4 regions of the Mesorhizobium sp. WSM3873 genome follow, and region 1 is predicted to be linked to each of the others. Evidence: riboswitches for the same ligand, from Rfam matches in the RefSeq annotation. Region 1 holds a riboswitch; each other region holds the start of a gene.
What was found. Region 1 has a riboswitch for cobalamin ahead of bluB (5,6-dimethylbenzimidazole synthase). Riboswitches for the same ligand answer to the same signal wherever they lie in the genome.
Positions count from the first base shown of each region.

Region 1 (4,261 bases):
GGCCAGATCGCCTATGCGCGCGAAGTGGTGACGAAGCGCTTCGCCGAGGCCAACATCCTTTTCGTCGTCGACCAGCTGGTGAAAGGCGCCATCCGCGCCATCACAGGGCTGATCGGCGGCGTTGCTGCGTTCCTACCCATTCCAGGCTTAAGCGGTCTGGTGAGCTTCATCAATACCGTCATCCGCCTGTCGCTGACCTATGTCGACGAGATCATCCTCGGCTACAACATCCGCACCAATTCCAACTCGCCTTTCGAGACCGCCAGGCAAGGCGTCGTGCTCTACGCGCAGAACGGCAAGTTGATGGTCAAGAACGCCGTCTGGCTGGCGGTGATCATGTGGGGCGTTTCCTTCGTCATTTTCCTTTTGATGCTGGCGCCCGCCGCCGCGATCCTCTGGGCCATGCCGGGCCAGCTTGCCGGCTGGGCCTTCGTGTTGGCCATCGTCTTCGCCTGGGCCTTCAAGGCGGCTTTCATCGAGCCCTTCGCCATCGCTTCGCTGATGCAGGTCTACTTCGCCACCATCGAGGGCCAGGTCCCCAATCCGGAATGGGACCGGCGCCTGGCCGAAGCCTCGTCCAAGTTCAGGGAATTGCGCGACAAGGCGCTCAGCCCCTTCGGCGGCTCGCGCTGGGATTCGCCAAGGACCGCTTGAGCAGCAGCCCCGGCCACGAAGGCCGCCTGATCACGGCTTCGCCCCTTCACGGGAACCAAGGCGAGCGATCGCCGATTTGAGCGGCGCCTCGCCGGCGCCGCAAAAGGTCTCGCTCATCACCAGCTCGGGCAGCGGCAGGCGCTTGCCCCAGCCATGCGCTTCGAGGTCGGGCCTCGGCGCGAATTCCGAGACGCGGCCGACGCAGAGATAGGCGATCGGCGTGACGTGCTCGGGGATCGACAGCAGTCGCTTCAGTGCTTCGGGCTCGATGATGCTCACCCAGCCGACCCCGACGCCTTCCGCCCGCGCCGCGAGCCAGAAATTCTGCACCGCGCAGACGGTGCTGTAGAGGTCCATCTCCGGATTGTGCCAGCGCCCGAGCGGCGAGTTCTTCGAGCGCTGGCGGTCGCAGGTGATGCAGAGGTTGAGCGCGCTTTCGCAGATGCCCTCGAGCTTCAGCTTGCGGTAGAGCGCCCGCCGCTCCACCTCGATCGCCGGCAGTTCCTGTTCGCGCGCGGCCAAAAACAGGTCGCGCACCTGCCGCCGCCTTGTGGCGTCCCGGATGACGATGAAGTTCCAGGGCTGCATGTAGCCGACCGACGGCGCGTGGTGTGCCGCGGTGAGCAGCCGCGCCAAAACGCTGTCGTCGAGATCGTCGGCAAGGAAATGGCTGCGCACGTCGCGCCGGGTGAACATGGCTCGGTAGACGGCGTCGCGCGCCAATTGGTCAAAGTCATCGCCGCCGGCGGCGGCTGTTCGTGCCTGCATCGCTTGTCCCCTTGCGATAAGCAGTCCTCCGCCTGACCATGCGGATGACCATGTCTGCCGGGCCGGTCTTCTGGCTCGGGATCGACCCGCATCCGGCGCCTTCCCGTCTGGGACAGTGGCGTTTGCCGGCGCGGTCCCCCTCACAGCGTTGGGCACGCCACGGATTTCAACCGTGTTCCCGATTCTCCCGCGTTGCGGGCACCAGGCAGCGACGCGACCTTATCGCGAAGCCGAAGCCGGGCCAATGCCGCCAGCGACACGATTGGGCGCGATTTCCCCAATCATTCGGCGCTGAAACATGGCTATCCGTGCGACAGGTGCCTAGATTAGGCGCCATGACCACTCGTCTTTACACTCATCCGGTATTCCTGGAACACCTCACGCCGCCCGGCCACCCCGAGCGGCCCGACCGTTTGCGCGCCATCGAGCGCGTGCTCGACGACGAGGCTTTTTCGGCCCTCGACCGCGTCGAGGCGCCGGAAGGCGACGAGGCGACGATCCTTTACGCGCATCCGGAGGATTTCGTCGGCCGTGTCCGCGCTGCGATTCCCGAGACGGGGATCGTCTCGATCGATGCCGACACCAGCGCCAGCCCGAAAAGCTGGCAGGCGGCGGTGACGGCGATCGGCGCGGCCAACGCCGCAGTCGACGATGTGTTCGAGGGCCGTGCCGCCAATGTCTTCGTTGCCGCGCGTCCGCCCGGCCATCACGCCGAAAAAGCGACCGCGATGGGCTTTTGCCTGTTCAACACCGCGGCGATCGCCGCCCGTTATGCGCAGGAGAAGCATCTGGCCGAGCGCGTCGCCATCGTCGATTGGGATGTGCATCACGGCAACGGCACGCAGGACATTTTCTGGGACGATCCGTCGGTGCTCTATTGCTCGACCCACCAGATGCCGCTTTATCCGGGCACCGGTGCCAAGAGCGAGACCGGCGCCGGCAACATCGTCAACGCGCCGCTTGCGCCGAGCACCGGCAGCGACACGTTCCGCGACGCCTTCCTGTCGCGCGTGCTGCCGTCGATCGACGCCTTCCAGCCGGATCTGATCATCATTTCCGCCGGTTTCGATGCGCACCATCGCGATCCGCTGGCCGCGATCAACCTGACCGAGGATGATTTCGACTGGGCGACCGGCCAGCTGATGGAGCGCGCCGGGCGCCACAGCGGCAACCGGCTCGTCAGCCTGCTGGAGGGCGGTTACGATCTGCAAGGATTGGCATTTTCGGTCGCCGCCCATGTCGGGCGGCTGATGAAGGGATGAATGATGGCTGATGAAGCTAACCAAGACGTCAAGGCGATGAGCTTCGAACAGGCGCTCGACGCGCTGGAGAAGATCGTCGATGATCTGGAGCGCGGCGACGTTCCGCTCGACCAGTCGATCAAGATCTACGAGCGCGGCGAGGCGCTGAAGGCTCATTGCGACCGCTTGCTCAAGGCCGCCGAGGACAAGGTCGAGAAGATCAGGCTTTCGCGCGACGGCAAGCCGATTGGAACGGAGCCGCTCGACGCCGAGTGAGGTATATTGAGATTCAGGTGAGGCCGGCCTGCAAACGGCGGCTTCCTGCGGTTCCGGTGCTCAGATGCTTTCAAGTACGCTCCGCTCCGGCACTCGGAACCTGCCATTTTCCGCTCGGTCTGACCTGAATCTCAACACACCTCGGTGCACAATGTCAGACCGGTTCGGGCAGAAAGCAGGTAAGGAGTTAAAGCATGTGCCGAAACATCAAGACCCTGTTCAACTTCGATCCGCCGGCGACCGACGACGAGGTCCATGACGCGGCGCTGCAGTTCGTGCGCAAGCTGAGCGGCGCGACCAAGCCGTCCAAGCGCAACGAGCATGCCTTCAACCACGCCGTCGAGGCGATCGCCGCCGCCGCGCGCGAGCTGCTTGACAGCCTCGAAACCACCCAGCATCCGCGCAACCGCGAGGAAGAGGCCGCCAAGGCGAAGGCCCGATCCGCGCTCCGCTTCGCCTGACGCCGGTCATGAGCTTCTTTCCGGGCAACGATCCCGAGGCCGGCGACGCCTTCGCCTGCGACCAGATCGAGTTGATGGTCATTCCCAACGCCAAGGACATTGGCGGCTTCGAGGTTCGCCGCGCCTTGCCGACGGCGAAACGCAGGCTGGTCGGTCCGTTCATCTTCTTCGACCGCATGGGCCCGGCCATCCTGCGTGCCGGCCACGCGATCGACGTGCGCCCGCATCCGCATATCGGGCTGTCCACCGTCACCTATCTGTTCGACGGCAAGATCAGGCATCGCGACTCGCTCGGCACCGAAATGGTGATCGCGCCGGGCGACGTGAATTTGATGACCGCCGGCCGCGGCATCGTTCATTCCGAGCGCACGCCCGAGGAATTGCGCGGCGCGCCGATGTCGATTTCCGGCCTGCAGACCTGGCTGGCGCTGCCGGACAGCAAGGAAGAAATCGCCCCGGTGTTCGCGAACACGTCGGTCGTCCAACTGCCCGAAATCGATGCCGAGGGCGTTAGCGGCCGCGTCGTCATCGGCGAATTTTCCGGGCTGCGCTCGCCCGTCGCGCCCGCCTCGGAAACGCTCTATGCCGATCTGCGGCTGGCGGCGGGCGCCAGCGTCAAAATCCCCGGCGACGCCGAGGAACGCGCCATCTACACGCTGGAGGGCGAGGTTTCGATTGCCGGCGACCGTTTCCCGGCCCAGCGGCTTTTGGTGTTCAAACCGGGCGAGGAAATCGTCGTGTCGTCCGAGCGCGGCGCGCATTTCATGCTGTTCGGCGGAGCGTCGCTGGGCTCCAAACGTTATATCTGGTGGAATTTCGTTTCGTCCTCGAAAGAACGCATCGAGCAGGCCAAGGAAGAAT
Region 1 covers NZ_LYTM01000023.1:314,499-318,759, reverse strand. Annotated here, with positions in the region: gene A9K71_RS17185 (hypothetical protein) at 1-654, shown strand, start outside; gene bluB (5,6-dimethylbenzimidazole synthase) at 685-1,422, opposite strand; cobalamin riboswitch at 1,465-1,643, opposite strand; gene A9K71_RS17175 (histone deacetylase family protein) at 1,758-2,684, shown strand; gene A9K71_RS17170 (exodeoxyribonuclease VII small subunit) at 2,688-2,939, shown strand; gene A9K71_RS17165 (DUF2277 domain-containing protein) at 3,134-3,400, shown strand; gene A9K71_RS17160 (pirin family protein) at 3,409-4,261, shown strand, end outside.

Region 2 (4,261 bases), on a different contig from region 1:
TTGGAGAAGGACACCGCCCACGGGAACAGGAAGGCGACCTCGAGATCGAAGATGATGAACAGGATCGACACCAGGTAGAAGCGGATGTCGAACTTCATGCGGGCGTCGTCGAATGAGTTGAACCCGCATTCATAGGCGGAAAGCTTTTCCGGATCGGGATTGCGGTAGGCAACCAGGAACGGCGCAACGATCAGCGCCAGGCCGACGACCATCGCCACTGCGATGAAGAGCACGATGGGCAGATACGAACTTAGGAGTGCGCTCATGCGGCGACTTTCCTTCGGCGGCCAGTTCACTTTGATTACAGCAACGGACTCTAAGGCGGAAGCGTGACAGTTTAACCCGCTGAACCGTTTTAGGTGGCCTATGCTGCGACGCGGCGAGGGTTAGCGCAGCGGTTTCGGCGACGCAAGTCAAACCTTGTTCAAAATCCGGCCCTGGACGCCATATCGGAAGAAACTGGTCCGATCCGCTCCTGTTTGATTTCCTTCATGTTTTACTCCACTTTTCTATCCTGACATATCTCCCGCCATTTGCCTGCTAGCATGGCCGGAATCACCGACTGGAAACCCCGGCAAAGGATCGGTAGGGATGAAGGAAAAGATCTCGCTCGCCGCAGCAAGGCGCATTGCGCTCGGCGCGCAGGGTTTCACCGATGCGCGGCCTGCCGGCACGCCCGATCGTCGCCATCTCGCCCGCGTGCTTTCCCGAACTGGCCTGCTGCAGATCGATTCCGTCAGCGCCGTGGTGCGCGCCCACTATATGCCGCTCTATTCGCGCCTCGGCCCCTACCCGCTTGCGCTGCTCGACAACGCGGCCGTCACCCGCAAGCGAACCGTCTTCGAATACTGGGCCCATGAGGCTTCCTTCCTGCCCGTCGAGACCTATCCGTTGATGCGCTGGCGCATGCAGCGGGCCGAGAAAGGCGAGGAAATGTATCTCGGCCTCGCCAAATGGGGCCGCGAGCGCAAGGCGATGATCGAGGAGATCTACGGGCAAGTCGCGGAACGCGGGCCGATCGCCGCCTCCGACATCGAAGGCCACAAGGGCAATGGCGGATGGTGGGGCTGGAGCGAGGCCAAGCACGCTTTCGAATGGCTGTTCTGGGCCGGGCGCATCACCACCGCCTACCGGCGAGGATTCGAGCGCTATTACGACCTGCCCGAGCGGGTTCTGCCGCAGGCCATCCTCGACCTGCCGGTGCCCTCGGTCGAGGACGCGCATCGCCAATTGCTGCGCATTTCCGCCCGCGCCCATGGCATCGCAACCTATGGCGATCTGCGTGACTATTTCCGCCTGGCGCCTGGCGATACGAGAGCCAGGATCGAGGAACTGGTCGAGATGGGCGAACTGCTGCCGGTGAAGGTCGAAGGCTGGGACAAGCCCGCCTATCTCCACAAGGACGCCCGCTTTCCGCGCCGAATCGAGGCCCGCGCCCTGCTCGCGCCCTTCGATCCGGTGGTATTCGAACGCATCCGGACGGAAAAACTCTTCGGCTTCCGCTACCGCATCGAGATCTACACGCCGGCCGAGAAGCGCCAGTACGGCTACTACGTGCTGCCTTTCCTGCTCGGCGACCGCATCGTTGCCCGGGTCGATCTGAGAGCCGACCGCCCGGCCGGCGTGCTGCGCGTTCATGCGGCTTTTGCCGAAGCCGGCGCTCCCGCCGAAACAGCCGCACAGCTCTTCGATGAGTTGAAACAGATGCAGGCATGGCTCGGCTTGGAAACCATCGAGGTTACGCCGGCCGGCGACCTTGGGCCGGCGTTGGCCGACATTTCGGTGTCGTAGCCGCGCGTTGACATGCCAGCACCTCTAAGCCTAAATCCGCCGCAGACGGTCTCCTCCCGGCAAGGGGAGGAGCCACGAGGGAATGCGGTGCGGGAAAACCCAAATCCGCGGCTGTCCCCGCAACTGTGAGCGACGAGCCTCAGCCGAAAACCACTGGGATGTTCCCGGGAAGGCGGCGCAAGGCGACGACCCGCGAGCCAGGAGACCTGCCGTCTGAGACATGAGAATCCGATCGCTCGGCGGGTTTTCCGGGCAAGGAGCCTGGTTTTGGATCGCAACGTCAGTTTTCCGGCTAGTACCGCGGACATTTCGTCCGAACCCCGCGACGCGCTATCGGAAGTGACCGTCATCGTCTGCTCCTCCTGCCGCGATGAGACCGGTTCGGACGCGCATCCGCGCGCCGGCGCCCTCCTTGCCGAAGACGCGCGCCGCGCCGCGCCGGACGAGAAAATCCGCATCCGCACCGTCGAGTGTCTCGGCAATTGCAAACGCCGCCTGAGCGCGGCGCTGCTGCGCGACGGCTGCTGGAGCTATGTCTTCGGTGACCTGGAAACGACCAGCGGCGCCGACCTCGTCACCGGCGCAAAGCTCTTTGCCACCTCGACCGACGGCCTCATCCCCTGGCGAGGCCGGCCCGATTCCCTCAAGCGCGGCCTGGTTGCCCGCATCCCTCCCCTCGACCTGCTGAAGGACTGACATGACCGCATCCCTCTCCCGTGTTCCCTGCACTGTCGTCACCGGCTTTCTCGGCGCCGGCAAGACCACGCTGATCCGCAACCTGCTCGAAAACGCCAAGGGCAAGCGGCTGGCGATCATCGTCAACGAATTCGGCGATGTCGGCATCGACGGCGAGATCCTGAAAGGCTGCGGCGTCGACACCTGTCCGGAGGAAAACATCGTCGAACTGGCCAATGGCTGCATCTGCTGCACCGTCGCCGACGATTTCGTGCCGGCGCTCGACCAGATCCTGTCGCGCACGCCGAAAGTCGACCACATCCTGATCGAAACCTCCGGCCTCGCTTTGCCGAAGCCGCTCGTCCAGGCCTTCCAGTGGCCGACGGTGAAGAGCCGCGTGACGGTCGATGGCGTCATCGCCGTGGTCGACGGTCCGGCGCTGGCCGACGGCGGCGTCGCCGCCGATATGGACGCCCTGCAGGCGCAGCGCGCCGCCGACGATTCCCTCGACCACGATGATCCGGTCGAAGAGGTGTTCGAGGACCAGATCGCTTGCGCCGACCTGATCATCCTGTCGAAGAGCGATCTGATGGACGCGGCCGGCTCGGAGCGCGCCAACGCCGTCATCGGCGAGCACGTGGCGCGCGCCGTCAAGGTCGTACCGACCGCACAGGGCAAGGTCGACCCGTCGGTGCTGCTCGGTCTTGGCCTCGCCGTCGAAGACGACATCGAGAACCGCAAGACCCATCACGATGACGAGCTCGACCATGAGCATGACGATTTCGACTCCTTCGTCCTCGATATCCCGTCCATCGCCAGTCCGGATGAGCTGGCAAAGCGCGTCGCTCTCGCCGCCGAGCAGGAAAACGTTCTGCGCGTCAAAGGCTTTGTCGAGGTGGGTGGCAAGCCGATGCGGCTGCTGCTCCAGGCCGTCGGCCCGCGCGTCAACCACTATTACGACCGCGCCTGGACGTCGAACGACGACCGCCGATCGCGGCTCGTCGTCATCGGCCTCAAAGGGCTGAACCGCCCGGCGATCGAGCGTATCCTCGCCGGCTGAGGCAAGACCGAACCGCGATGCACATCCTCACCACGACATCCGCCTCGCTCGACGATCTCGCCGAGCCGATCGACCTCAGGCAGACGCCTGCGGATGTCGTGGCCCTGTCCTTCACCGACAGCGATCTCGCCGGCCTCGCCGCTGCGTGGAAGGCCGACGCCGCGCGGCTGCCGTCGATGCGGCTGGCAGCACTTCGCGATCTCCGCCACCCGATGTCGGTGGATCTCTGGATCGACAGCGTCGCGCGCCATGCCAGGGTCGTCCTGGTCCGCATTCTCGGCGGCTACGACTGGTGGCGCTACGGCTGCGACCAGCTCGCAGCGGTTGCGCGCGAGCGAAATATCAAACTGGCGCTGCTGCCGGGCGAAAGCCACGACGAGGATCTGCGGCTGATCGAAGGCTCGACCCTGCCGCGCGCCGAACTCGACGCCCTGCTCGGCTATTTCCGCGAAGGCGGCCCGGCGAACATGAGCGCGCTGGTGCAAAGACTGGCAAGGCTCGCCGGGTCGGATACGGCCGTGGCCGAGCCGGTGAGCGTGCCGAAGGCGGGGTACTATCAACCAGGAATCGGAGTTGTCGCGAAATCAGTCTTCTTGAACGTCGGCGATCCGTCACACCCCCCTCTGTCCTGCCGGACAGAGGGGGGTGTGACGGAGCTCAACATCGACAGCGTCGGTGCCCCCGTCATCCCCATCCTCTTCTACCGTTCGATGCTGCTCGCCGCCGACGTCGCCC
Region 2 covers NZ_LYTM01000027.1:27,823-32,083, reverse strand. Annotated here, with positions in the region: gene A9K71_RS18295 (NADH-quinone oxidoreductase subunit A) at 1-266, opposite strand, end outside; gene A9K71_RS18290 (winged helix-turn-helix domain-containing protein) at 592-1,791, shown strand; cobalamin riboswitch at 1,821-2,020, shown strand; gene A9K71_RS18285 (DUF1636 family protein) at 2,059-2,487, shown strand; gene cobW (cobalamin biosynthesis protein CobW) at 2,489-3,526, shown strand; gene cobN (cobaltochelatase subunit CobN) at 3,544-4,261, shown strand, end outside.
Region 2: it holds a riboswitch for cobalamin, as region 1 does, so the genes downstream of both, A9K71_RS18285 (DUF1636 family protein) here and bluB (5,6-dimethylbenzimidazole synthase) in region 1, are expected to answer to the same signal.

Region 3 (4,261 bases), on a different contig from region 1:
CGCCCGGCGGCGTCGCGGAACCGGCGCGCCAGCGCATTGTCCGGCACGATGCCGAGCCCGACTTCGTTAGAGACCACAAACCACGGTCCGCGCGGCTGCGAAAGCACATCCGAGAGCCGCCGGCACTCGGCCTCGATATCGTGGTCCGCCAGCATATGATTGCTCAGCCACAATGTCAGGCAATCGATAAGCACCGGCTGGTGATCGGGCAAGGCGTCGAGCGCGCGGACCAGGTCGAGCGGCGCATCGACGGTGACCCAGCCTTTGCCGCGGCGCGAGCGATGCAGCGCGATGCGCTCGCGCATCTCCTCGTCATAGGCCTGCGCGGTGGCGATATAGGCCCAAGGCGACGGGCTTGCCGCCACCAGGCACTCGGCATGCGCGCTCTTGCCGGAGCGCGCACCGCCGATGATGAAGGTCAGATGGCCGTCCGCGCGATCAGGCAAAGCTGTCGCGCAGGCTGGTCGATGTACCGGTGAAGCGCCCGCGCACCACACCGACGGCCGCACCGAGCACCAGCCAGAAGACCAGATCGGTGAGGGTCACCGCCACCACGAACTGATGGTGCAGCCCCTCGGGAATCGCCGTCTCGAAGCTGACGGGCTGCGGCGCGCCGACTACGTGCGGAGCGACGATCAGCACGACCGCCAGAATTGCCAAGGGCAGCGACTTGCGAAAGGCGATCAATCCAAGGCCGACCGCGGTTGCGGCCACCGTCGAAATCCACCAGATCTGGCGTGGCAGAAGTTCCGCCGCCGGCATGGCCGGCAGTTCCGGCGGCAGGCCGAGGCCGGGCGCGATCGTGAAAACCGCAAAACCGGCAAGGCCCCAGAACACGCCCTGGCGCCAGCTGCCGATGCCACCGGCGAATTCCGACACCGCGACCAGGATCAGTGCGAAGCCGATGCCGGTGACGATGTTTGCGACAACGTTGAAGGCGAAGCGCTCGAAGCCGTCGGCCGGAGCCCAGCCCTCGTCCTCGGTCGGAGCCGCCGCTTCCGTCGACGCAGGAGCGGCGCTGCTCATCGCATTGCCCGCCGGTTCGGCCGAGCTCATGGCAGTGCCAGTTCCAGTGTTGGCGGCATGGTCGTGGTGATGACCGCCGCCCGCCTTTTCATAGACTTCCGCTTTGAGGATCAGCGGCACGGTCGCATAGGCCTGCATGCAGGCAAGCGCGATGCCCGCCACGAGCCCTGCGATCGCCGCGACGAACACGACGTTGCGAAACAGATTCATGATATCGGGCCTTCGTCAGTGGCAGGGAAAAGCCATCGAGTGACGATAGTCGTGGGCAGCGTTGTGGACCGCATCGATGTGCGAGAAGCCGACAAAACCGACGACGAAAATGCCGAGCAGCGCGGCGAGAGCCAGCTGCATGATGCGCGACTGCGAGGAGACGGAGGCGCCGAGGGCGACGGAAGCGGTATTCATGTCTTGTCCTTTCGCCCTCCACCCGAGGGCATCGAAGTCAACTTTCCTGTCGCCGGCAGGTCTCCTGGCTCGCGGATTCGCACCCTTCCCCACCTTCCCGAGGACAAACCTCAGTGGTCTATGGAGAGGACTACCGCACACAGTTGCGGGGGCAGCCACGGCTTAGGGCAAAGACTCCACCCTCACCGCATTCCCTCTTGGCTCCAAAAACGGAACCGACGACGCCATCGACTATAGGCAGAATCGTCGCGACCGGCAAACCAAATTCCGTCACGCCGCAGCGTGATTGCGGCACCGGTTTCGGACTAAGATCCGGCGATCCGCTCGGCGACGAGCTGCTGCAATCGCCACAAATGGCGGTCGTGAATACCGCGCTGTTCGAGGTTCTTCACGGTGTTGTAGAGATAGTCGGCGCCTGAACCCCAGTGGCCGCACGAGGTCGCCAGCCTGTCGACCACCTCGTCTTCGTTGAGTGGGCCGGCATAGGTCGTGCCTTTGCGATTGATAACGAAGGCAAGCGCTCTCAACGGTCCCTTGTCGGTTGCGAGTTGCAGCAGGCGAGGTCGGTAGCTGGTCGGCTTCAGCGTCATCTCGCGGCGAAAAAGCCTGTCCAAGGCCTGCCGGCGGTCACCACCGTTCAGGCGGAAAGCAACGCCCTTGCATTGGCCGCCACGATCCAGCGCCATCATCAGGCCGGGGCTTTGCTTGGTGCCGCGCCAGCGCGTCATCTTCATGCAGAAGGAGCGATGCCAGCCGCGTGCCACGGCGACGCGCTCCTCGACATGCTCAATCTCGGGCTTCCAGATCAGCGAGCCGTAGCCGAACAGCCAGAGAGGCTCGGTTGCAGGTAGCTCGGCCTCGAATGCATCCAGCATGGCTTCATAGTCGCTGTCCACGAGATGCTCGGCATCCGGGTCGGGCCCCGGGTCATCGACCGCGCGAAAACAGCGGGCGACCAGTTCCACGGTCAGCGACATCGTTCTTGCAGGCATGCTTGCAATCCTGGGCAGCCGGCGGAACCGCAGGCGATTACGAAGTGACCTTAAGGGCAGCACCCGGAAGCGACAATGGCCGCGCAATTGACAACGGTCCTGCCCGGGTGTCGGCTGTCATCAGCCAAGGGGAGCCGCTCATGCAGCCAAATCCTAGCGAACACAGCCGCTACAATGGCCTCACCAGCCTCGAGCCGACATTGCCTGCAAGCGCCTATCGGGAAGCCGACGCTTACCGGCTCGATCTCGAAGCGATCTGGTATCGGAGCTGGCTCATGGTTTGCCGCGAAGCCGATCTCGCGGAACCTCTTGCCTTTCGAACCGCGCGTATCGGCTCGCAGGAGGTCGTCGTGCTGCGCGACGAGACCGGGAGCTTGCGCGCCTTCCACAACACCTGCCGGCATCGCGGCTCGCAGCTCTGCCAGGAAAGCGAAGGGCGGCTGAAGGCAAGGCTGCTCACCTGCCCCTACCACGCCTGGACCTATTCGCTGCGCGGCGATCTCGTCCGTATCCCATCGAAATCGCTGCCCGAAGGCTTCAACAAGGACAATTATCCGCTCTACCGGGTGGCGCTGTCAGTGTGGCGCGGCCTCGTCTTCATCAATCTCGCAGAGGATCCGATGGCTCGGCGGAAGCCTCCTTCGACTCCGCCTCCCGCGATCTTTCGAATTGGCCGCTGGAGACGCTCGTCCCCGGGCACCGGCTCACCAAGGTGATGAACTGCAACTGGAAAATCTTCTGGGAGAACTTCAACGAATGCCTGCATTGCCCTGGCGTCCATAAGGACCTGTCGCGGCTGGTGCCGATCTATGGCCGCGGCCTGATGGCGAGGCATGACGATCCGGAATGGGCGCGCTATGCGGATAATGATGCGCCGGAGTTTTCCGGCGGCCTGCGCGCCGGCGCCGAGACCTGGTCGCGCGACGGACGCGTCCATGGACCGGTCTTTGCTGGGCTGACGCCGGCCGAGCGAGCCGCCGGCCAGACCTACGCTACCTCGCTGCCCTCGATGTTCGTCGTCGGCCATGTCGACTATGTCCGCACGGTGCGTCTCGCCCCGCTAGGGCCGGAGCAGACGGAACTCACCGCCGAATGGCTGTTCGCGCCCGATGCCCTGGCACAAACCGATATCGACAACATCGTCGCCTTCGGCGCGCAGGTGCTGGAGGAGGACGCCGCGATCTGCGAGATCAACCAGAAGGGCCTGCACTCGATCCGCCACCAGGCCGGCGTGCTGATGCCCGAGGAGTACGATTTGCGCCGCTTCCACGAGTGGGTGCGTGGGCGCCATGCGGCGTTGCAGCCGATCAAAACGACTTCGGCAGATAGCGCCAGGTGAAGAATCCACAGAAGGCGGCCAACAGGCCGAGCGTGACGAACACCGAGCCAAGACCGAAGAAGGTCAGCACCACCGAATAGACCAGCGGCGGCGTCAGCTCGGAAAAATCGAGATAGGTTCGGTAGACAGCCGCCATCTGCGCTCGTTCATAGGAACGCACCGAGCGCATGAAGGCGGTCGAGCCCAGCGCGTCGAGCGCGATGGTGAACAAGGCGCCGCCGAGCAGGAAGGCGGCGGTGAGCAGCGGCGCGGCGGCGCCGACGCCGCCGGCCAAGAAAAGCATCGCCGCCATGGCGAAATAGGCGAAAGCCATGGTCCGACGGCCGCCGAAGCGCTTTCCCGCCCTGCCCCAGAAGATCGCCATGAACAGAAGCGCATTGCCGGCCGAAACCAGCAGCCCGCCGGCAAGCTTGCCCTCGCCCGTGATCACCATGAACAGCGGGCCATAGACGAAGAAGGTCGTCCAGAAACACGAGCGCCCGAAGGCGATCAGCCACGC
Region 3 covers NZ_LYTM01000034.1:3,055-7,315, reverse strand. Annotated here, with positions in the region: gene cobU (bifunctional adenosylcobinamide kinase/adenosylcobinamide-phosphate guanylyltransferase) at 1-446, opposite strand, end outside; gene A9K71_RS19715 (CbtA family protein) at 439-1,236, opposite strand; gene A9K71_RS19710 (CbtB domain-containing protein) at 1,252-1,431, opposite strand; cobalamin riboswitch at 1,468-1,666, opposite strand; gene A9K71_RS19705 (gamma-glutamylcyclotransferase) at 1,737-2,423, opposite strand; gene A9K71_RS32685 (aromatic ring-hydroxylating dioxygenase subunit alpha) at 2,564-3,139, shown strand; gene A9K71_RS32680 (SRPBCC family protein) at 3,139-3,762, shown strand; gene A9K71_RS19695 (MFS transporter) at 3,731-4,261, opposite strand, start outside.
Region 3: it holds a riboswitch for cobalamin, as region 1 does, so the genes downstream of both, A9K71_RS19710 (CbtB domain-containing protein) here and bluB (5,6-dimethylbenzimidazole synthase) in region 1, are expected to answer to the same signal.

Region 4 (4,261 bases), on a different contig from region 1:
TCCATGATCCGCGAGACGAGCAAGCGCGCGACCGACCCGCGCGCGTTCGAACACCAGATCCGCGAACGCATCATGGCGCTGTCGCGCTCGCACGACCTTTTGGTGCTGAACGACTGGCGCGGCGCGGGCATGGCCGACCTTGTGCGCGAACATCTGCGGCCGTTCGGACACGAAGAGCGCATCTCGCCATCCGGGCCGGACGTGACGCTGCGGCTGAACGCGGTGCAGAACATCGGCATGGCGCTGCATGAGCTGGGCACCAACGCGACGAAATACGGCGCCCTGGCCGGCGACGCCGGAACCGTGCGAATGGACTGGCGGGTAGCCCCGGCCCCCGAAGGCAGCGACTTCGAGCTGGTCTGGGAGGAACATTTTTCCGAACCTGCCGCGGCCGCGGATGCCAAGCCGCACAAAGGCTTCGGCAGCGTCGTTCTCCAACGCGTCGTCCCCACCAGCCTCTCCGGCAGCGCCTCCATGGAACGGCTGCCCGGCCTCGTTCGCTGGACGCTCTCGGCGCCGCTCCCCAACGTGGTTGTCGCCCGCGGGGCGGAGCTGGACGGCGATGAGCAGATCGGCGGGCTGACGTGACGCCGGTTTCATCCTGGGAGACCGAACAGGGCGGCTCGCCGCCACGTCGGAAGCTCGCTGGCGCCGCCGAGCCCTCGCCGTAGCGCCGTACGCCGAATGGCTTGCGCTGCTCCCATTTTTGCTTTCCCCTTCCCCACTTTTTTAGAACAGAAAAGCGCCAGCTTTTCTGTTCTGGACTCTGGATATTTGGACTCTGGATTCTGGCTTATGGATTATGGGGCTTATCCCAGGCCTTAACCCCTGGCTTATCCAAGCGCAGAATTCCATCAAACTTCCAAAGGCTTGGGCTACGGGTCCTCAGCATGCCTTTGAAGCGCGTGCGCACGGGCCGGCGATCTCCTGTTGCTGTCTGGCCAACAGTGAACAAAATGGGAACAAAAATGTCAAGCCGGGCACCGCTGACAGAGCTGGCGATCGTCGCCTTTGCCGTCATCGGCTTCCTGTTGCCGAGGCGCTTTAAGGAGGCAGGCTGGCAGCCGCCGGGATCTGATGGCAGAGAGATGCGGCTGGCCTGCTGCAGCCAGCCGCGGCCGGCGGCTTATGAATTCTTTGCTGCGGATCCGATCTCCACATCGTCCAGCCCCTTGGCCTTGTAGACGACGTAGGAGATCGCCCAGGCGGCGATGAAGATGCCGATAATGGCGAAGCCCAGATTGTTGAAATTGTCGTTGAGCGTGCCGACGCCGTTCCAGAAGCCGCCCGACAGACCGAGCTTGTCACCGATCAGGCCGAGCGCCTCGATGCCGCCGATCAGCACTGCGACAAGGACCGACACCAGGGTGATCGTCATGTTGTAGTACAGTTTGCGGATCGGCTTGACGAAGGCCCACTCATAGGCGCCGAGCATCATCACACCATCGGTCGTGTCGACCAGTGACATGCCGGCCGCGAAAAGCACCGGGAAGACCAGAATGGCTTCGAACGGCACGCCCTTGGCCGCTTGTGCCGCGGACACGCCGAACATGGCGACTTCGGTCGCGGTGTCGAAACCAAGGCCGAAGAGGAAACCAAGTGGGAACATGTGCCAGCTGCGCGACACCAGCCGGAACATCGGGCGGAAGACGCGGGCCAGGAAGCCGCGATTGTTGAGCAGCAGGTCCAGATCCTCCTCGACAAACGCCCCACCGGCCCGCACCCGCCGATAGCTTCTGTAGATCGAGAAGAAGATGACGATGTTCATCGCCGCGATGGCGAGCAGGAAGAGTGCGGAAACGCCGGTACTGATCGTGCCGCCAATCTCCTGAAGGCTTTGGAAACGGCCGAGCAGGGACGTTGCCGCCGCGATAGCCGCAGCGACGATGACGACGATCGTCGAATGGCCGAGTGCGAAAAAGAAACCGACGGAGACCGGCCGTTTGCCGTTCTGCATCAGCTTGCGCGTGACATTGTCGATGGCCGCTATGTGGTCGGCATCGACGGCATGGCGCAAGCCGAGGCCATAAATGACGAGAGCGACGCCAAGCAATGTCGGCTTGTCCTGGAAGGCGACGAAAGCCCACAGCCACGCCCCGACGTTGAGAATGGCGAGCGCGCCGTAGATTGTTATCAGTCTGGCCTTCAGGTCGGGCGCGCTTTTGTTCAGCATTTTCGATAGTTGGATCAGCATGGTTCTGCCTTTGACGTTGCCTGTCATCGCAGGGAACTCGCCCCGCCGTCCGGCCAGGCGCGCACACCGGATCACCCCGTCCGATGTTCTGCTTTGACGTCCATGATGGCAGGTCTCCTGGCTCGCGGATTGCCGCCGCTTTCGCCTTCCCGGCCCATGCAGCCAGTGGCATCGTGAAAACGGCATGCCGCTTACAGTTGCGGGGGCAGCCACGGCTTTGGATTTCTCCGCACCGCGTTCCCTTTTGATCCCCGAAGGGAACCATCAGCGCGAATTCGCCACACCGCGGTTGGCCAGTCAATCGACAACTCCGACGGCCAGAGGCCCCTCACGCCATCGTGACGAAAGGATTGCGGCAGGCGCTGCGAGGCGGGATGACGCTATCGTTGGCCCGATTGACCACAAGTAGGCCAAGCGGAAGGTTTCTACACCATTACATCGCGCTAATGTAAGGCTATCGTTATGCATCTTCCTGGCAAGAGGCGGCGGAAAGAAGATAGTGCTGTGTGAAGAACAAGCTGCGGCCTTTTTCTTAGTCACCCAAGCAAAAGAGAACATTTCCATTCCACAGCTGTGGATGGCCGCCTACTGCGCGCTCGCATAGCCAGCAAATATGTGCTCTACTCGCCGAACCTTGGGAGGCGGGACACAATGTATCGGGCTGTTGCTTTAATTGCCGCGCTGGCTCTAGCTGGCTGCGCAACTACATCAGAGATGCCGCTGGCTCCAAACGTAGTACGGTTGGATACTCACGCTAGCGGAGCTCTTTTCACTGGGTCTGCCGGCGCGATCACAATGAAGAAGGCGGCTGAGGCAACTCTGTCTCGCGGCTATACGCACTTTCGGTTTGAGCAAGCTTCAACTGCCTCCGGCTCCAGGTTTGTCGGTATGTCCAGCAATACGTTCGGTAGCGCAAATGCAACGGTAATGGGCAGCACGGCTTACGGTACTTACAGTGGAACAACCATTAGCACGCCCATGTATGCTCCGACGGCTGATATCGGTGTCACGGTCATAATGTTTCATGCCAATGAACCAGGCGCGCAAGGCGCTTTTGATGCCGCCGAAGTTCTGAAAAAAGGCGGGAGGGTGTGATGTGGGGCGAAGGAGGGCACCGCCCATTGAGTGCCTTCCAAGCCCCCAGCGTCGGCTCGGTATTCACCTCCAGCCTCTTCCGCTTGGTCCTCCTCGCCAAGCACCTCGCCCTTCACCCAGCGGCCGCCGATCCAGATTGGGTCGATCAGGTGGTCGCGCTAGGGTCTGGTGGTAGTGGGATGATGAGGATGCTCAGGCCGCCGGTAGTTTAGCATCAGAGGCGCATCAGAGGGGTGATCTGGCGAGACGAGGAAAGCGCGAGATGCATCGCTGCCATTCAAATTGGATCCTCATCGTTGACTAAGCTTTCAAGTAATCCCAACTATAAGATGGGCTTTGTTCTAAAGCGTTGAACGAACTATGTTCGCCAAATTTGAACGCAAAGCAGTACTCAATGTCCTCGGCGGCTTTCTTGCCGGATATGGGTTCACGGCTTTTGTCTGCTTCTTTGTCCTGATTCAAGTTTGGGAATCAGCCGCCCCTCATTTTCCCGATCCCGCGACAGGGTTAATCTACCGACACAATGAGCATGGCTGGGTCACCTACTTCTCAGCTTTTCAGGCGACCAGTTGTTGGCTCCTCTTTTTGACGTCGATTCCAATAGCGTTGGTCGGTGGTCATATCAGGCCCAAGCGCAACTGGAATGTTGTTGCAAGCAGGTTTGGCATCAGGTCCACCTATGAAGCAGACGACCCGCGTCGCGTTGGCCGATGGGGGTTTCTTGCAGGGGTATGTTTTGCTCCCGTCGTAATCGTCGTAGCAGCGCCGCCGCTGGTTCGTTGGCTGAATGGGATTGGGTTCGTCGCCAACTTCTGACGCCACTTTGCCACGAAAGGGCTGTCTAGATTATTTCCGTCATTGTTGGCCGATTACCCTGATTGAGGGCTCGACCTCCCCTCACACCCCCAGCGTCGGCTCGGTATTCACCTCCAGCGCCTCTTCCGCCTCGTCTTCTTCGCCAAGCACGTCGCC
Region 4 covers NZ_LYTM01000021.1:28,769-33,029, reverse strand. Annotated here, with positions in the region: gene A9K71_RS15435 (HWE histidine kinase domain-containing protein) at 1-588, shown strand, start outside; gene A9K71_RS15430 (HoxN/HupN/NixA family nickel/cobalt transporter) at 1,127-2,194, opposite strand; cobalamin riboswitch at 2,284-2,475, opposite strand; gene A9K71_RS15425 (hypothetical protein) at 2,990-3,289, shown strand; gene A9K71_RS31550 (hypothetical protein) at 3,650-4,105, shown strand; gene A9K71_RS15415 (DOPA 4,5-dioxygenase family protein) at 4,187-4,261, opposite strand, start outside.
Region 4: it holds a riboswitch for cobalamin, as region 1 does, so the genes downstream of both, A9K71_RS15430 (HoxN/HupN/NixA family nickel/cobalt transporter) here and bluB (5,6-dimethylbenzimidazole synthase) in region 1, are expected to answer to the same signal.